2 regions of the Cohnella soli genome follow, and region 2 is predicted to be linked to the other one. Evidence: riboswitches for the same ligand, from Rfam matches in the RefSeq annotation. Region 2 holds a riboswitch; the other holds the start of a gene.
What was found. A riboswitch is a leader RNA that binds a small molecule or an ion and turns the genes downstream of it on or off. The one in region 2 is predicted to bind cyclic di-GMP.
Positions count from the first base shown of each region.

Region 1: another riboswitch for cyclic di-GMP. It lies ahead of ACFPOF_RS29115 (anti-repressor SinI family protein); the one in region 2 lies ahead of ACFPOF_RS32720 (flagellar assembly protein A).

Region 1 is NZ_JBHSMI010000062.1:68,060-74,226, reverse strand. It holds gene ACFPOF_RS29140 (FadR/GntR family transcriptional regulator) at 99-803, shown strand; gene spoVT (stage V sporulation protein T) at 899-1,441, opposite strand; gene ACFPOF_RS29130 (lasso peptide biosynthesis PqqD family chaperone) at 1,829-2,131, shown strand; gene ACFPOF_RS29125 (lasso peptide biosynthesis B2 protein) at 2,128-2,583, shown strand; gene ACFPOF_RS29120 (helix-turn-helix domain-containing protein) at 2,733-3,071, shown strand; gene ACFPOF_RS29115 (anti-repressor SinI family protein) at 3,080-3,271, opposite strand; cyclic di-GMP riboswitch class II at 3,289-3,371, opposite strand; gene galE (UDP-glucose 4-epimerase GalE) at 3,486-4,499, opposite strand; gene ACFPOF_RS29105 (lipopolysaccharide biosynthesis protein) at 4,504-6,051, opposite strand; gene ACFPOF_RS29100 (glycoside hydrolase family 88 protein) at 6,048-6,167, opposite strand, start outside.
Region 2 is NZ_JBHSMI010000067.1:771,785-777,951, forward strand. It holds gene ACFPOF_RS32720 (flagellar assembly protein A) at 1-1,564, opposite strand, end outside; cyclic di-GMP riboswitch class I at 1,695-1,786, opposite strand; gene ACFPOF_RS32725 (alpha-mannosidase) at 2,026-4,788, opposite strand; gene ACFPOF_RS32730 (family 78 glycoside hydrolase catalytic domain) at 4,800-6,167, opposite strand, start outside.

The DNA.
Region 1 (6,167 bases), on a different contig from region 2:
TCATCAGATGACTTTGAGAAAAATTATATGCTATACTGAGTTCTATGTACAGATCGAATTTGTAGAAGAGCCGTATTTTCCCGGGGGGCGATGACTTAATGAAGATCGAGACGATGAAGGGCCGCGAGCTCGTGGCCGACCATCTGCTGCAGCAAATCAAAAACGGTGAACGCAGCCCCGGCGAGAGGCTTCCTTCGGTCGTCGAGCTGGCCGAGTCGTACGGGGTCGGACGATCCACGATACGCGAAGCCGTCAGCGCGTTGAAAGCGATGGGCTGGCTTGACGTCCGCCATGGCGGCGGTACATTCGTTAGCAAGTCATTGCCGAACGAATCGAAGAATGCCGTGGATCAACTGTTCCGAGACGCCAATTCCTTGATCGAGTTGCTTGAAGTCCGCAAGGCGTTGGAAGTCGGAGCGGCATCGCTTGCCGCCAAGCGTAGGAGCGATGAACATCTTCGGTCATTGCAGCAATTGCTCATTGTGATGGAACAAAGCTTGGCCGACAACAACACAGCCGAAGGCGAACGCGCCGATGTCAGTTTCCATCGAACGCTTGTCGAAGCATCCGGCAACTCGCTCTTTATCCAGCTCATGGAGTCGTTGTCAGATCGGTTCGCCTCCACGATCCGACAGACGCGCGAGTTATGGTTTTACCGGGAAAACGCGACCGCCGCGAGACTGCTGCAGGAGCATCAGAGCTTGTATGAAGCCATTAAGCGACAAGACGCCCAACTTGCCGCATCTTTGATCGGTGACCACGTCGAGAAAGTGATCTCCGTTCTGCGAACGGCTTTGAAATAAACGTATCGCAATGGCCTCATACAAAAAAACCCGGGCTACGCACCTCGCGATGCATCCGTAGTCCGGGTCCTCCCACCAGCTCCGTTGCCGGCTTGTTACTGCTCCATCTGCTTCGCAAGGAAGCCTGCAGCCGTCTCGACCATCTTGCTCTCCATCTCGCCCATGCTCGCCTGATCTTCCTTGCTAAGCAACACAACCGTGCCGATTGGATCCCCGCCGGCTACAATCGGTGCGACGACGAATGCGCCGATCGTCTCGTTCCCATCCCTTAGTACCTCATAGTTGCCTGTTCCGGACTCCAACACGATTTTACGATTGTCCATACAGCTTTCCAGGACGCTGCCGATTGCCTTGTCGAGGTATTCCTTCTTCGAAGCGCCAGCCACTGCGATAAAGGTGTCGCGGTCAGAAATCATGGCGATGTGTCCCGTGCTCTCAGAAAGGGATTCCGCGTATTCTTTGGCGAAATCGCCCAACTCGCCGATGGGGGAATACTTCTTGAGAATAACTTCGCCGTCGCGATCAACGAAAATTTCAAGCGGATCGCCTTCCCGAATGCGGAGCGTGCGGCGAATTTCCTTTGGAATGACGACCCTGCCGAGGTCGTCGATGCGGCGTACAATTCCGGTTGCTTTCATGCTCATGTTGCCCCACTTTCATTGGTGTATTCGCACTGCGGCCGCCGGTTTCCAATGAATTGCCGGCCTTTATGACGAACGTTAGTACAATCGGAAAAAGGTGACATTGAACCGTAAATGTAGTATTCAACCTCTCCCATTTTCTTATGCGCTTTCCCGCCACTGGAGAAACGCACCAATTGCAATCGCAATTTGAAGTTTTGTTCTTTATTTCGAATTCCCAGCTTAAAGACTTCTCGTGTTGTTGCAAACGGGAGACTGCTTAAATTCTGGAAATCTGCTGCTTAGGCAGTTGAAATACGGCCGGGGAAATGTTAGATTAGTGTTATCGTGCAGTTCGTTATAAAGAACAAATGAATAGATCTTTTGATGAGGTGCCATACAATGATGAATCATATTTCCGAACAGCTTTTACCGACCGATCGTTTTGAACAATGTGAAGGCAATATCGTCAGCGACATGGCCGGGGAGAAAGTTATGCTAAGTGTAGAGAAAGGCAAGTATTATAACTTGGGGGAAGTCGGGGGGCGTATCTGGGAGTTGCTGAGCCCGCCAAGCACTGTAGCACAAGTCGTTGACAGACTGCTCGAGGAATACGAAGTTTCACGAGAAACCTGCCTGGCCCAAGTCAATGCCTTCCTCGATCACTTATACGCAGAAGGCTTGATCCAGCGCTCGCAGCCAGAATGAGCGCCTTTCGCAAATTAGTCATATCGGCCAAGCTCAACCGCCGAACAATGCTTCTTTTTACGGAAGCTTATTTACTGCTCGGGTGGGCCAGAATACAAGTAATATTTCCTTTCTCCAGACTTGCGAGACGCCTTGGAACGCCATCGGAGGAAACATCGGAAGCTTTCGTTCCGAGTGATTCGGCAACAGTTAAACATATTCGGAGCGCAGTTAACCTAATGAGCCGTTACACCCCATGGGATAGCAAATGTCTCGTACGCGCCGTCGCGGGACAGGTCATGCTGAATCGGCGATGCATCGAGAGCACATTATACCTTGGCACGGCCAAAGACGAGCAGGGTCGTCTCATCGCTCATGCATGGCTTCGCAGCGGACCACTCTTCATCACGGGAGACGATCTCATGCATGACTTTACGGTTGTCCAATCGTTCGCGAAATTCATCATAAAGTAAGGAATTTGTCTTCTACTGGCGGTCAAGGTTGCGGTCTTGTGTTTCGTTTCGTATCATTATAATATATCGCAATCAAATTCCAGGAGAAATTTTCTTCTGTCAATAAGATAACCTGGTGCTGAACAATATCAACAAGAGGAGGGATTCTGTTGATCGGTGAACGAATTCAGATGCTCCGCAAAAAGAAAAACCTCTCCTTGACAGAACTGTCGGAGAAGGCCTCGGTCGCTAAATCATACTTAAGTTCTATTGAACGGGGAATACAAATGAACCCCTCGATTCAATTTCTCGAGAAAGTCGGTGCCGTACTCGGTATAACCGTAGAGGAATTTCTTCAATCGGATAACGCGAACGCCAATTCGAAGAATCCCCTGGACAATGAGTGGGCTGACTTGGTGAAAGAAGCGATGAACTCTGGCGTCAGCAAAGAGCAGTTCAGGGAATTCCTTGAATTTAGCAGATGGAAAAATCAGCAACGGGACTCCTGACGTTCCCGTCATCCAACGGCGGAACCGGCCGCCGTTTGCCACTTGACTAGCTCCGTGGTTTGAAGCATGGCAAGACTGAGTCGAATATCTTCGATCGTCATCCCCATACTACGAGCTTCCAGAATCAATTTTGCCCATTCGGCGTCCAACAGCGTGTGATCGGTCTTGGATGATTTTGCCGTGCCCTTTAACACTTCCATCTCAAAATTCCCTCCGATGATTAGTCGGCCGGTTGCACCACTGACTCCATGCGTTTAAGGTGCCCAGATAAAAACGCATTTCTCAGTCTCCTGATTTTGTTGTTACAAGTCATATTATATATGAGCTTGTCGGATTAGTGTTGTCGAATTTTGGATGTTAAAGACCTATTTTTTGGACGAATTTTGTCGAATGGGATATTTTTTCAAACTTTTTTCATTTTTTATAACCTTCCGGATTGCTCCTTTGCCATCTCCATGCGTCTTCGCACATCTCTTCCAATCCCCTCGTTGCATGCCAACCTAACTCATTGTTTGCCTTCGAAGCATCCGCGTAACTGACTGCAATATCCCCAGGACGACGGTCCATAATCGCATAAGGAATCGTTTGACCAGACGCTTGCTCGAAAGCCGCAATCATCTCAAGCACACTGTACCCGCGACCTGTTCCCAAGTTATATACGTTAGAGCCCTTAACCGTCATAATATGCGCCAGTGCCCGAACATGTCCATTCGCCAGGTCGGAGACATGAATATAGTCGCGGACGCCCGTTCCATCCTTCGTCGGATAGTCGTTGCCGAACACGCCAACTTGCTCCAGTCGTCCGACTGCCACTTGCGAAATATAGGGCAGAAGATTGTTCGGAATACCGTTCGGATTTTCGCCCATTCGGCCGCTTTTATGTGCCCCGACGGGGTTAAAATATCGTAAAATCGCAATCGACCATTCCGGATCGGCAGCTGCCACGTCCTGCAACATCTCTTCAATCATTTGCTTTGTTCTGCCATACGGATTCATAGCTCCAAGCTGTGCGGATTCCGCGACCGGCATGCGGTCTGTCGTCCCGTACACAGTTGCAGATGAACTGAACACCAACCTGCGTACTCTATACTTTTGCATCGTCTCGCACAGAATCAGCGTACTAGTGATATTCGTGCGGTAATACCGTAACGGCTGTGCCACCGACTCCCCGACCGCCTTCAAACCGGCGAAATGGATGACGGCCTCAATCTGATGCCGCGAGAATACGTCGCTAAGCGCCTTTTCACTTAGTAAATCCAACTCGTATACCGGAAAATCCTTGCCTGCAATGTCCCGTACTCGCTCAAGCGCCTCAGGCTGACTGTTGACAAAATTGTCGACAACAACGATATCGTAGCCTGCCTGGAGCAACTCCACGCACGTATGGGTGCCAATATAACCCGCTCCCCCAGCAATCAGAATCGCCATAAGATTACACCTCCGCTTGTTTGTTAGACTTAATTCTCGAGATTAGCTTACCGGATAATAACCGTGCGAGACCTCTCAGGTAGGCGAACTCATCCGTTTTCCAGAAAACGATTAAGTACAGTGCCATAACGGAAACACTCGCTATTGAAGATTTGGCAATGATCGCCGTCACTCCATCTCCATGAACGAGACCGGCCAGGTGTTTCGCCGCATAGAATGTGCCGAAACCGATCACGATGTAAGCCGCATAGATCCGATAATGGAACAATACCGGCCTAAGAAACACCTTCTTATATACCAAATAAGGTGTTGTCCAGAATGGGAGCACAAGCGCGCTGACGAAAGAACCGATGAACACACCCGCAATTCCAATCCGCTGCACGAGCGCGATCGAGACGAGAAGGCTAACAGCCGCTTGAACCAACGGCACGAACCGATCTTCGTGGAAAATACCTGCCGTCGTTTTGACCGTAGAGATGGAGTTCCTCATCCCCCTTTCGACGAACAGGAGCAACAGAAGAATCAGCACGCTGTTGCTCATCAAATACGAGGAGCCGATCCACAGCGTAATGAACGGACCGATGACAATATAAAGTACGATAGCGAACAGCGAGTATAGCCAGAAGCTGAGCAGCAGCATGACCTTGTAGACGCTGTAAATTTTATCTTCCTTCTCCATCGTGACCAGATTCCCGACACTGTGGTACATGTTATTGAATACTTGGTAGATAAACGTTCTGCCGATTTCGATAAGCATCTTATAATTCGAATACAATCCTACCGCAGCCACGCTGACGTAAGTCGAGATAAGAATATTTTCCGTCCCGAGTACGAGATAGCTGCCGACATTCTGCAGAATAATTGCTTTTACATTCTTGACGATTCCAACTTTCGTCGGCTGATCGAGCTTAGCCTTGACTTTATCTTTCAGATAGGGATATTTCCGATTGGCAATGACATTTAATGTTGCGGCCGTGCCCACTGTAAACAGGCTGTCGATTATGAGGAACAGGATGTAGTCTTGCGTGTAGTACAAAATGCCGATCTTCAGCAAGGAAGAAACGATGGACGATACGGAGAACGTCAGTGTAACGATATAGCCCTTCTGATTGACGTTAAGGAAGGCGTTTTTGTATGAGAAAAAGTACGGAGAAACGGTGTTTAATAGAAAAATGAGATAAATACCTGTCAAATTCGGTACGTCGGTGTTCTTAACAAACTCGTGCAGAAACGGTAGAAGTGCAAGCCCGAGCAGCGCGACAATCGCGGCGATAACGAGGTAGGCATTCCGGTACAGGCGCATGAGCTTGTTGATCTTATCTCGATCGCCTTCGGCCACGGGCTTGTACAAGCTGTACATAATACTCGAGCCGATACCGGCTTCCGCTAGCGACAGCATAGCCAGGATGTTCGTAAACAACCCGTTGACACCCAAATATTCAATGCCCAAACTCTGAATGAACACTGTGCGGGAAATAAAACTTAGCGCCGTAATGACGAGTTGGTTGCCGACACCCGCCGCGATGTTGACAATCGTGTGCTGGATTCTCATGCTTTCTCCCTCGCGCTCGCCGCTTGAAAGAGCCGAATACAGAAGCCTTGGGTGAACGGCAGCGTAGAGAACAACATCGCATATACGCCGATGTCTTTCGTGTCTCCTTGCGAGAA
Region 2 (6,167 bases):
CGTTAGACTTGAGCTCGCTTCGGTGGCATTGATTGATGCTGATCTCCACATGCTCCTCCTGCATCCGGGCCACCTCTTGGTGCGTTTCCCGAAGAAGGTCGTGGAATCCCTGAACAAGCTTGACTGTAACATGCTCCAGCAGCTTCGCCGGTTTCAGGAATAATTCCGCCAATTCCTTCAGCTTCACATATTCCCCTTGCTTAATTTGCTGTATGTTGGAGATGACGACGATCAGTTCTTTCAACAAATCCGGGATGTCCTTCATCTTGCTCTCCAACAGGAGCAGAACGATCTGACCGAAGCGTACCGCAGTCTTCTTCGCTTCCAGCGCTTGCGTCAATACTTTCGAAGCGGCAACCAGCGTCTCGAAGCGATCGTACAGCATCTTCGTCGTATTGTATAAGCGGTTGAACAATACGCCGAAATAGCCCGCATACAGTTTGCTGGACATGACGTTGCCCCGCACATTGATGCTTCCTGTGGCGGTAATGGTGGAATTGTAAACACTTCCATATACGTATACACTGCCCAAAGACTCGATGATCATATTATCCGTTACATCCCCATGGACGATTACGTCCCCGGAGAATACGATGTTGCCCGTCCGTATATCCACATTGCCCGCGACGGTATACGTCGTAGCAACGTCGAACACCTTCACTTTGCTGCCCGTAATGCGGGGCCTGCCCTGCTTAAGCGCAACGACGACTTCGTCCGGGGTCAGTTCCACGCTAGGCTTGGCAGTAATCGGGATGTCCTTGGGAGAAGAAGGCAGCTTGACGCTCCCGAATACGTCATAACCGGGCGTGCCGTCTATTAACGGTATCTTCTTCGCCATGACGTCCCCTTGGTTGACGATGGGGATACGCAGATGATTGCGGAAATCGACTTGACCGTCTTCTTCGAAGAAGCGGCTTTCCACCTTCTGGGCAAAATAAAGCTCCAACTGCGCGTCGACGCCGGGAACGGCCGCTTTGCCTTGGGCGATAAGAACCGGTTGGTGAGTAGGAGACATCAATTCCTGCTGAATGGCGGCGAGATCGACCGGCACGTACAAGGAGAGCACGTCCAGTTGCGGGGCTATCTCCTTCAGGTGAACCGTTCCGAGCACATGGTTCCTGTCCTGCTCCGCAACGAGCGTCATGCGGTTGGCCGGCTCCTGGTTCAGCAGCCGCCAAGGGAAACGTTGCTTCGAATGAAGCAGAAAATAGACGGCCAACTTGTCTTCCGACACAATAATTTCAAACAACGGCTTCTCTTCTATCGTCCAATTGATCGTGTCCCTCTCGGAAACCGTCATCTCCGTCTGAACTTCCTTTTCGTTAACATAAAGCTTAACGGGCTCAGTCGTATGAATGCTCGGATAGTTGCCCCCTCCTACCGGGTTCCTCACATGAATCCGCTGATCCTTCACTTCCACCCAACCGTCCTGCACGTTATAATCTTCCTCGGAGCCATAGGCCCCCCGACTTACCCTCGCCCTGCTGTAATCTGCGTCCAACTGATCCAGGTTGAGCTTCCTGATCAGTGCGGCCAGTTCTGTCTCGGATATATTCTTATTCAACAGATAACACCTCTCAAGAAAATCATTGAAAATCGCCGAATATTCAGACACGCCCTATGAACGCAAAACAAGCCCTTCCGGCCAACGCCAAAAGAGCATCATCCGAATGGACGATGCTCTCCGCACCTCCTTCGGTAACTTGGCAACCATAGAACGATAACTTCGTCCCTTAGGCCCATAGCTTTGCGTCCCTTCCTTTAGAAAGGTTTGCCTTTTCGTATGAGGAATATATCTGGAGTTAATCTTGGTGTCGAGTTATGCAACTTAATCTCTATATGAAATAATTCATTTTACTTATTTACAAGCTAATCGCACTACCATTATATGCCTACGCGTTGATTTATTTCAATAGGAAAAGAGAACTGCACTGCGATTGCATAAAACGGAACAAGCTGGATCCGGTTGCGTACCGTCTCCAGCTTGTCGAGAATGGATATTTAGAAATCCTAGCCACTGCTTTCTTACGAATGAGACCATTTGACCTTAAGAGTCATGATCTGCTTGGCACGGAGCGTCAGCCGAATCTGCGAGGAACCCGGGACAAAACCTTCCAATTCGCCGACATCCTGTTCGTCGAGGTTGACTTTGCTCAACTCCAGCACCTTGCGGCCAAAAGAAAGATCACCTTCAACGCTTCCGTCGGTCGGATTCCACACGCGCACGATATAAGCATCATCTTCGTCTTCCGCTCGCTTCAAAGCGCTCAGCGCCAAATCGGGCGTACTGATTTGGAGGTAGGAATGCGTTTTAGGCAACGTACGTTCCCGGCGCTGCAGATTTCCGTATCGAACTTTGTCCCGATTCGTATGAGCCGTCCGCAGCCCAACCGCATATCGTTTCTGTTCTTCAACCAAATCGGCTGCTTCGGTCTCGGCTCCAAACGGGCGGAACGCGAATTCGAACGTTAGTTCCTTCAGCAGTTGCCCGCCATCCCCGCCATCCGACAGCACTTCGTTTCTCGTGCCGCGGAACAACGTCATCGCGATCGTCTTCGCTTCGTCGTCTCGCGCCGACACTTCGTACATGCCTTTGGCGAACACGGCGAGACCGCCGCCATCGTCCTTCGCCAGTACGAGCCCATTATGAGGCATGTCGTGACGGGCGAACTCGAGATGGCGAGGATAGTCAGGCGCTTTAAATGGACGCTCCACCAGATCGAATGGCGTGCTTGTGAAGTAGTAATCCGTTTGCAAATGAGTCGGGACAAGCATTTTCATCCGGTGATTACGCGCCGTGTTGTCAATAACGGTGCGGCACCGCAGCGTCGGATCGTCGCAACGCAGTTCCACGTACGTCTTCATTCGTACATCGGCGGTCGAGTCGGTTCGCCTGCTTTCGTCAGGCACGACGCCATCGGGCACGTGAAACACGCGTTCGATGCATAACAAAGCAGCGAGCGGGCCATCTGTCAGGGCGGAAACGCTTCTGACTTCCCCGCATGACCAATAGGTCTGGTTGACGAGCGGAGCCACGTGATTCCAGCCTTCGCCGACATCCCCCTCGTCTTCGAAGGAAAGCAATCCCTCATAGGTGCGACCGCTTGCAAGATCCGTAACATCCATCGTCCCGTCCCGCTGCACCTGAACGCGGAGCTTGCCGTTCTCCCATATGCCCGAACCCCTATTCATCGTCCCGAGAAGCCGATTCGGCTGCACGGGATCGGCCGAATATTGTCCGAAAGGCGGCATCGGAATACGCTCCTTCGCCATCGAATAGACCGCATAGCCGTATGCAGGAATGTGTGCCCGGAAGGCTATTCGTAGCCTGTCGACTTGCTCCGCTCCCGGAATATCCCGGTATTTCCGGAAACGGCGCACGCTGTTCTGGCGGATCGACACGAGCTGATAGGGAACTTCTCGATTGTCGCAATCGAATAGCCGCATATGAGCGCCGCCGAACACCGCTTGCGAGATGCCGCCATTCGCGTCGCGCGGCATTTCGACGTCAACGACCACAATCTCGTCAACAGGCAACGGCGACGGATTGAATACGGCAAACAATTCCGATCCTTGCAAATCCGTTGCATCGATATGATGGACCAAATATTGAAGCTGTTCATCCAGCATATGCTCGGCGATCAAGCGACTCTGGTCGAATCTGTACTGCATGTCGCTATGCACCTGATCGATGGAGCAGCCGCAAATCGAATCGTGCGGATGGTTCTGCAACAGAAACTCCCAGGCCCGCCGCAAAAATGAATAAGGGTACGCGCGTCCTTCCAGTGCGGCGAAGACGGCCCACGGCTCCACCCAGCGTTCCAGCAACTGCTCCACCCGCTGATTCATCTGTTTCAAGTGAATGCGCGAAGAAAGCACGTTCGCGAGCACCCAGTTGTTAACGCCGTTATACCCCGGGCTTCGCTGCTCGCCGCGATATACGCGCAAGTCGCCGATTCGGCTGCGCAATTCGGTTAAGTAGGTCTCGAGCGTGCTGTGTTCGAACTTGACCCCTCGCAACGAAGGCGCCTCATTCAGCGTCTTCAGGATCCAGGGAAGTCGAGGCTCTACCTCAATATGATCGACACCGTCCAAACCGAGCAACAGACCGGTTGTCGCGCGTTTCTCTTTGTAATCGAGCATTTGGCTCGCGCGGCGAACGAGCTCTTCCTCTTCGTAAACGAAATCGCGTTCCGCGAACGGCCAGCGAATAAAGAAGTAGAAATCCCCGTACGAACGATCCTCGTCCAGCTTCAGACCGAGCACGCGGCTTCCGTCAGCACCCTCCCACCAAATCTCGGAAGGGTCGGCGTCGCCGTGGAAACCGCGGAACAATACGGCGTTGTCGATTCCGAACCCTTGCAAAATTTGCGGAAATTGGCTGTTATGCCCGAAAATATCGGGAATGTATCCGGATTTGACCGGTTCCGCTCCTATCGCTCTGGCACTGCGAAATCCTTTCAGCAGATTGCGGATCAAAGACTCGCCGCTGACGAGAAATTCGTCTGGCATAACGTACCACGGACCGATCCCGATTCGGCCGTCGCGGATCAACTTCAGCAGACGCTCCCGATTCTCTCCGCGAATTTCCAGATAATCATCCAGAACAATCGTCTGCCCGTCCATCAGGAAGTAGCGATAATTCGGCTCCCTTTCCATTAAATCCAGCAGTTCGTCGATCAAGTAGACGAGCCGAATCCGAAAACCCTGAAAATCCTCGTACCATTCGCGATCCCAGTGCGTATGCGAGACAACGTGCACCGAATCGAATTTTCGTGAATCAGACATGCTTCATTCTCCTATCCCACAGAATGTTCCGGCAGCTTAATTGTATAATTCAACCCTTCGGGCGCTTGAACTTCAACCTGCACGGTGTTCCGAACGATTTCCCATGCCACATCAATCCTGCCTTTCGGCGTAGGAACCGAGCCTTTGGCCCAGTTTAACCCGCAAGGCTGCGGGGCGATCAGCACTTCTTCGAATCCCGCTGCCGCCGGTTTTACGCCCAAAATGCCGGACAAGAACTCATACCCGGGACTGCACGACCAAGCATGACAGTAGCTTCTCGCCAGCCACGGTTCTTCCGGCCAGGTCGTCAGGTCGGAATCCATCATCAAATACCACCAATCGAGCAGCTCCGCAAACTTTCCGTAGCTTCTCCCTGCTTCGAGAGCGCGGAACACGTAGTATCTTCCGTAAAGCGTCGATTTGGCGAGGGAGCCGTTCCGGTTGAATTGAGCGCCGATGGCTTCTGCCCGCTCCCTGGAAGCACAGCCTGCGATAATCGGCCACGCGTTCCCCAATTCGCTGTATGTCTCGAGCTGGGGGCAATCCTTATACAAGCCTTTGCTTTCATCCCAGCAATGCCGATTGATGCCGTCAACAATCTTCCCGGACAAACGGTTATAATGTTCGGCGACGTCGGCTTGTCCCAGCGTATCCATAAGCCTTGCCGCCAGCTTAAGACAATGCGCATATTGGGCGCTGATCAGCCCGGTTTCGCCGCCATCCGCACCCGGAGGGCTGCCCGGCGGATTGTCCCATTCCTTCACCCAATCGACAATTTTCCAATAGGGGAGCTTATTCAGCAAATACCGCTCACTCAGGAATCCTTCGAACCAATTCAGCGTGGACTTGATGACATTTTTGCAAAGCGCCGCCGTTTCGATATCTCCGGTATGCCACCAATATTCGTAAACCATCACGATCCATAATAACGACCAGGATGGAATCACTTGCGGCACCCTGGCCGGATAACGGCTCTTCGTAATCCCTTCGTAATCCGCCGACCAGTTGAATAACAGGACAGCCTGCCGCGCCAAGCGCCAATCCCCTGTCATGTAGCCCATAACCAACGCGACAATCTGGGAATCTCCCGAATATTGGTTTTGCTCGTAGTAGGGGCAATCCTCGAACGTTTCGTGACAACAAAGCTGCAGCGTCCTGAACGTCATCTCCCATAGCCGGCTGTGCCTTTCGTCGGAGGATGCGAAAGTCGCCAACAATTCCATTGGATATCCAACAAAACGATAAAAGAAGTCCCGTATGTCCAGCGGCTCCTCGCCGACTGCAATATCAATCCGAATATACCGGAACGTTCTCCAATGCAAAGGCTCATAGGCATGGTCTCTGCCGTCGCACTGAAAGCTGTCATATAATCCTTCTAC